DNA from 2 places in the Comamonas testosteroni genome. Region 2 is predicted to be linked to the other one. Evidence: predicted binding sites of a transcription regulator. Region 2 holds the regulator's gene; the other holds the start of a gene.
The links. The regulator NrdR, encoded in region 2, represses ribonucleotide reductase genes. The targets are predictions, from matches to a motif close to CACNANATNTNGTG.
Positions count from the first base shown of each region.

Region 1 (3,409 bases), 980 kb from region 2:
GGTCTCGAACAGCATCGAGAGCATCTTGCGCCACAGATCCACGGCAGGCACGCGCTTGAACAGCTTGAGCTCGCCGCTGTCGACCTTGGCTTCATAGGCGGTGTAGGCCTTCTCGAAGGCTTCGCCGTACAGGTCGTGCAGATCGGGAGCGTCAGCGGGCGAGAACAGGGTCCACTGGCCTTTTTCCATCACGCGCTTCATGAACAGGTCGGGAATCCAGTTCGCCGTGTTCATGTCGTGGGTGCGGCGGCGGTCGTCGCCGGTGTTCTTGCGCAGCTCCAGGAACTCTTCGATGTCCAGGTGCCAGGACTCCAGATAGGTACAGACTGCGCCCTTGCGCTTGCCGCCCTGGTTCACGGCCACGGCCGTGTCGTTGACCACCTTGAGGAAGGGAACCACGCCTTGCGATTCGCCGTTGGTGCCCTTGATGCGCGAGCCCAGGGCACGCACACGGGTCCAGTCATTGCCCAGGCCGCCGGCAAACTTGGACAGCAGAGCGTTTTCCTTGATGGATTCGTAGATGCCGTCCAGGTCGTCGGGCACGGTGGTCAGGTAGCAGGACGACAGCTGCGAGCGCAGCGTGCCGCTGTTGAACAGCGTGGGGGTGGACGACATGAAGTCGAAGGACGACAGCAGTTCGTAGAACTCGATGGCACGGGCGTTGCGGTCGGGCTCGTTCAGCGCCAGGCCCATGGCCACGCGCATGAAGAAGGACTGGGGCAGCTCGATGCGGGTCTTGCGCACGTGCAGGAAGTAGCGGTCGTACAGGGTCTGCAGACCCAGGTAGTCGAACTGCTCGTCGCGCTCGGCCTTCAGGGCCTTGGCCAGACGGGGCAGGTCGTAGTTCAGCAGCTCGGGGTTGAGCAGCTCGTTGTCCACGCCTTTTTGCACAAAGCCGGGGAAGTAGTCGGCATAGGCGGCCTGCATTTCTGCGGGCTGCACGTCGCGGCCCATGACTTCGCGCACGATGGTGTGCAGCAGCAGGCGGGCGGTGACGTAGGTGTAGTCAGGGTCTTTTTCGATCAGCGTACGGGCGGCCAGGATGGATGCCTTGTAGACCTCGGCCAGAGGCACGCCGTCGTACAGATTGCGCAGGGTTTCGGCCACGATGGGCGCGGACTGGATGTCGGCATTCAGATTGCGGCAGGAAGCGACGATCAGAGCCTCCAGGCGCTCCTGGTCCAGGGGCACGCGCTGGCCGTTGTCGGTCACATGCAGCACGGGTTTGGCGGCGGCAGCGGCGGCCACTTCGGCGGCCTTCTTCTGCTCGGCACGTTCCTGGTTGCGGCGCTCGCGGTACAGCACATAGGCGCGGGCCACGTCCTGATGACCGGCGCGCATCAGGCCCAGCTCGACCTGGTCCTGCACATCTTCAATATGGAAGGTGCCGCCATCGGGACGCGAGCGCACCAGTGCGCGCACCACGCCTTCGGTCAGTTCGTTGACTGTGTCGCGCACGCTGGCAGACGCTGCGCCCTGCGCGCCGCGCACAGCCAGGAATGCCTTGGTCAGGGCCACGGCAATCTTCTGGGGCGCGAAAGCCACCACATCGCCGCTGCGGCGGATGATCTGATAGCTGTCATTGGGGGAGGAAGAATTGGCTGCACCGGCAGGTGCGGCAGAAGGCAGTGAGTTCAACGCTTCTTGCATAAGTTCCTCTGAGTCAATATGTGGATAGGCAGACAAAGGCCTGCACTGTGGGCAGGCCATCAAAAACACGATTCGGCGCCTCGGTTTACACATGGTTTGCACAGGGTGTGCACAACTTGTAAACACTAGATATGGGGTCTGAGGCTCTTCAAAACACTACCGGTAGTGTATCGCGCTTAAATCCGAGCGACCTGATGAAACTACTGAATCTGGCATTTCTAGCGTCGCTTGACAGCCGCAAAAACGACTTCATCCCGCATGAATAAAGGCCTGTGGCGCGGTTGCGCGCGGCGGCAGATCGGGCCGGAAATATGTAAAAAATTTGCGTGTTTGATGCAGGCGACAGTTGTTGCGCGCGCGCCATTGACATGCCGTTTCGAAGCCCCGCAACGATGGATGCTTGGGATTCTCAAAATGAGGAGCACATAGCGCCTGCCAGTACAAGATTTCAGCTACGAATATGTATGAAATCGACGGCTGAAAGGCGGGAGATGCTATGAAGATTTCAGGCAGTGCCTGAGTCTGCCGGACCGGGGGGGAATTTCCAGCTTCGGGTGCTGCCTGCGCTGGCCAGCTGCTGCTGCAGCCACTGCCAGTCGAAACCGGGTCCGGGGTCCTGCTTGCGTCCGGGGGCGATGTGCTCGTGCCCGGCGATGTAGCGCACCGGATATTGCGCCGCAATGGCTATGCAAAGCTGCTGCAGGGCCTGGTACTGCGGAGCTTCAAAGCTCAGGCCTTCCAGGCCTTCGAGTTCGATGCCGATGGAGTCGTCGTTGCAGCGCTCGCGCCCGCGCCACTGGCTCACGCCGGCATGCCAGGCACGGTCGTCGCAGCTGACGAACTGCCAGATTTCGCCCTGACGCGTGATAAAGAAATGTGACGAGACTTCGAGGCCGCGAATGCCCTGGTAATAGGAGTGGGCGTCCCAGTCCAGCTGATTGGTGAACAGCTGCTGCACCGCGCCTGTACCGTACTGGCCCGGAGGCAGGCTGATGGAGTGGATGACGACGAGGTCGATCTGCGCATCCACGGGGCGAGGGCCGAAATTGGGAGATCTCAGCGGACGCGCCGCACCATACCAGCCGGCCTGCCAGGGCTGCTGTGGCAGCGGCAAGGATGGAGAATGGGGTGCGGGATCAGACATTGTCGCTCTGGTGTTTGCTGCCTTCGGCCGGCAGGTCTATGCCCAGACGGTCGATGCGGTAGCGAATCTGGCGCAGGCTGATGCCCAGTCTGGCCGCCGTGGCTGTGCGGTTGAAGCCGTTGTCCTGCAGGGCTCTGACCAAGATGCTGCGCTCCTGTTCATCCAGCCAGCCTTGCAGATCCTCCGGCAGCGTGGCCGGACTGCCTGCGTGCTGAGTTTGCGGCGGCGGTGCGCTCGATGCCAAAGCGTCCGAGGAAGCGGCTGCCGCCACACCAGTGCCCTCGGCCGGAACGCCGGATTCGGGCAGGCGCAGCGGGCCTTCCTCGCCCAGTGCAATGGCGCGGTGCAGCACGTTCTCCAGCTCGCGCACATTGCCAGGCAGCGGGAGCTGGGCTATCTGGCTCAGGCTGATGTCGTCCAGCTCCGGCGTAGCCAGTCCGGACTCGCGGGCCAGCTTTTGCAGCAAAGCCTGGCATAGCTGGCCCAGGTCTTCACGGCGCTCGCGCAGCGCGGGCAGTTCGATTTCGATGACATTGAGACGGTAGAACAGGTCCTGGCGGAAATTGCCGGCCTGCACTTCCGCTCCCAGATCGCGGTGGGTGGCGCTGACGATGC
Region 1 covers NZ_CP043568.1:5,110,170-5,113,578, reverse strand. Annotated here, with positions in the region: gene F0P97_RS23565 (ribonucleoside-diphosphate reductase subunit alpha) at 1-1,650, opposite strand, end outside; gene ampD (1,6-anhydro-N-acetylmuramyl-L-alanine amidase AmpD) at 2,156-2,794, opposite strand; gene F0P97_RS23555 (sigma-54-dependent transcriptional regulator) at 2,787-3,409, opposite strand, start outside.
Region 1: a site for NrdR is predicted at 1,774-1,787, ahead of F0P97_RS23565 (ribonucleoside-diphosphate reductase subunit alpha). Genes of this name have one in related genera too.

Region 2 (3,409 bases):
GCCAGCTTTTTTTATGCCCCGGCCAGGGCCTGCGGGAAAAACGGGCATAGGCTCTGCAGCCATGCCGGCTCAGCTACACTAGCGGGTGTACGCAACTGGCGATAGGCGCAGAATTTTCTGCCGCTGACGTGGAATCCGGCAGACTGCAAGGTCTGTGAACCACCGGGGAGCGTACCGCCCAGAGCCGCAGCGACTGCAGCCTGCAAGCGTTTCAGCCGTTCGCCTGGGCAGCCCTTGGCCTCAAGGGAATTTCTAAGTTCACAGGACTGCCATGTTTCAACGCACCGATACCGTCGCGAAAGTCGACCCCGAACTGTTTGCAGCTATTGAAGCTGAAAACCATCGTCAGCAAGAGCACATCGAGCTGATTGCCAGCGAGAACTACTGCTCGCCCGCCGTGATGGAAGCCCAGGGCTCCCAGCTGACCAACAAGTACGCCGAAGGCTACCCTGGCAAGCGCTACTACGGCGGCTGCGAGCATGTGGACGTGGTCGAGCAACTGGCCATTGACCGCATCAAGCAGATCTTTGGCGCCGAAGCCGCCAACGTGCAACCCAATTCCGGCTCTCAAGCCAATCAGGCAGTGCTGATGGCTTTTGCCAAGCCAGGCGACACCATTCTGGGCATGAGCCTGGCCGAAGGCGGTCACCTGACCCACGGCATGGCGCTGAACATGTCCGGCAAATGGTTCAAGGCCGTCTCCTATGGCCTGAACGCCGACGAAGCCATCGACTACGACAAGCTCGAAGAACTGGCCCGTGAACACAAGCCCCGCATCATCGTGGCCGGCGCTTCTGCCTACGCCCTGCGCATCGACTTCGAGCGCTTCGCAAGAATAGCCAAGGAAGTCGGCGCCATCTTCTGGGTGGACATGGCCCACTATGCCGGTCTGATCGCCGCAGGCGTGTACCCCAACCCCGTGCCCCACGCCGACGTGGTCACCACCACCACTCACAAGAGCCTGCGCGGCCCCCGTGGCGGCGTGATCCTGATGAAGGCCGAGCACGAGAAGGCCATCAACAGCGCCATCTTCCCCGGCCTGCAAGGCGGCCCCCTGATGCATGTCATCGCCGGCAAGGCCGTGGCGTTCAAGGAAGCCCTGACTCCCGAGTTCAAGGCCTACCAGGAACAGGTCGTGAACAACGCCAAGGTGTTTGCCGAAACGCTGACCGAGCGCGGTCTGCGCATCGTCTCCGGCCGCACCGAAAGCCACGTGATGCTGGTGGACCTGCGCGCCAAGGGCATTACCGGCAAGGCAGCCGAAGCGGCCCTGGGTCTGGCTCACATCACCGTGAACAAGAACGCCATCCCCAACGACCCCGAGAAGCCCTTCGTGACCAGCGGCATCCGTATCGGCACCCCTGCCATGACCACCCGTGGTTTCGGCGAGGAAGAAGCCCGCATCACCGCCAATCTGGTGGCCGATGTGCTGGACAAGCCCGAAGACGAAGCCAATCTGGCCGCCGTGCGCGCCAAGGTGGCCGCGCTGACCGCCAAGTTCCCTGTCTACAGCAAGTAAATCCTGCTGCACTGAGCTGCCATGAAGTGCCCCTTCTGCAACCACCCGGACACGCAAGTGGTTGAAACCCGGGAGTCCGAGGACGGGGGCTTCATCCGCCGCCGCCGCCGCTGTGGCGGCTGCGACAAGCGCTTCACGACCTACGAGCGCCCCGAGGTCAGCTTTCCGACCGTGGTCAAGAGAGACGGCCGCCGTATCGAATACGAGCGCGCCAAGCTGCAAGGCTCTTTTCAGATCGCGCTGCGCAAGCGCCCCGTGAGCACCGAGCTCATCGATGCCGCCATAGAGCGCATCGAGGACAGGCTGCTCAATCTGGGCCAGCGTGAAATCGATTCCAGCCGCCTCGGCGAGTTGGTGATGGATGAACTCAAGGGCCTGGACAAGGTCGGCTATATCCGCTTTGCCAGCGTCTACCGCAGCTTCGAGGATGTGGACGACTTCAAGAACATCATGGATGAGGTTCGCAGTCCCAAGGCCAAGGCCGCCAGAAAGCCCCAGGCCTGACCGCCGCCATGCCAAAAGCCACCCGAGGGTGGCTTTTGTTTTGCGCGCCTGACGACAGGCATTCGCTATTAATTTATGAGCATATAGTGCTTAATTTCAAAGGAAATCAGATAGGTTATTATCTGATTTCCTTAATGAGCGCGCGTGATGCGCTCCTTCAAAGGTAGCGCCATCGGGCCGCTGCGGCTTTGCTCGCGCACATGCCCGGCCAGGGCATCCAGATCCAGCATACCGCCCACCACATCGATGCCTTGCGTGAAGATGCTGAAGTTGTCGCCGCCGCTGCCCAGATAGCTTTGCAGTCCCACGCGGTAGCGCTGCGACATCTCGAGCCGCCGGCCCTCGAGGCGCAGCTCGCTCACGCGCCGTCCTGCGGGCTGGCTGCGGTCAAAGCGGTAGCTGAAGCCCTCGGAGACCTGCAGAATGCGCGGCGCATTCACGGTGTTGCTGCCGCTGTCGAATTGCTGCTCCAGTGCCTGGCGAATCTGTTCGCCCGTCAGACTCATCACCATCAGCGTATTGCCGAACGGCTGAACGCTGAACAACTGTCCATAGGTCACGCTGCCGTCGCCCGCAGGCACCAGGTCGGCACGCACGCCGCCGGGATTCACAAAGGCCAGCTGCGCCCCTCCCGCAGCGGCATCGCGCGTGGCAGCGAGTATGGCGTCGGCCACGATGCGCCCCATCACGCTTTCGCCATTGGCTTGCGGCATGCGGCTGACAGGTCCGGCCAGCCGCCCTGCAACGGCCTCGGCCAGCGGCTGCGCCGCAGCCTTGTAGCGCGCCACCAGCGCCGCCACTTCGGCATCGGCATCAAAGACCGGAAACTCGGGCTGCAAGCCCACCTGGCTGCCGGCGCTGCGATAGCCCTCGCCCTGCACGATGGTCTGGTGCGCCGATTTGCGGCTGACGCGGCCGGTGCGCGCATCCACTGTGAGTCTGACCTCTGTCAGCAGCGTGCCGTACTGGCCGGCACTGGTCAGCAGAAACGGCTTGCGGGGATTCACCCTGGCGTAATCGCAGATATAGGAGCGATGGGTGTGACCGGAAATCACCACATCGACCTCGCCGGAGAGCTGCTCCAGAATCGGCACAATGGCGCCGGACAGGCCCTGGCAGCTATCGTCCTGCAGGCCCGAAGTGGTGGCCCCGCCCTCATGGATCAGCAGCACGATCACATCGGCGCCCTGCGCCCTCAGCTGGGGGATCAGCGCATTGGCCGTCTGTGCCTCGTCGGCGAATGTCAGCCCTCTGACCCCGCTGGGCCGCACCATATGTGGCGTGTTCCTGAGCGTCATGCCAATGAAGCCCACGCCTATGCGCAGACCGTCTTGCTCGAAGAACTTCACCCCGGTCGCCGGAAACAGCGGCCGGCCGTCTTCACGC
Region 2 covers NZ_CP043568.1:4,127,405-4,130,813, forward strand. Annotated here, with positions in the region: ZMP/ZTP riboswitch at 82-236, shown strand; gene glyA (serine hydroxymethyltransferase) at 272-1,519, shown strand; gene nrdR (transcriptional regulator NrdR) at 1,541-2,023, shown strand; gene F0P97_RS19020 (bifunctional metallophosphatase/5'-nucleotidase) at 2,155-3,409, opposite strand, start outside.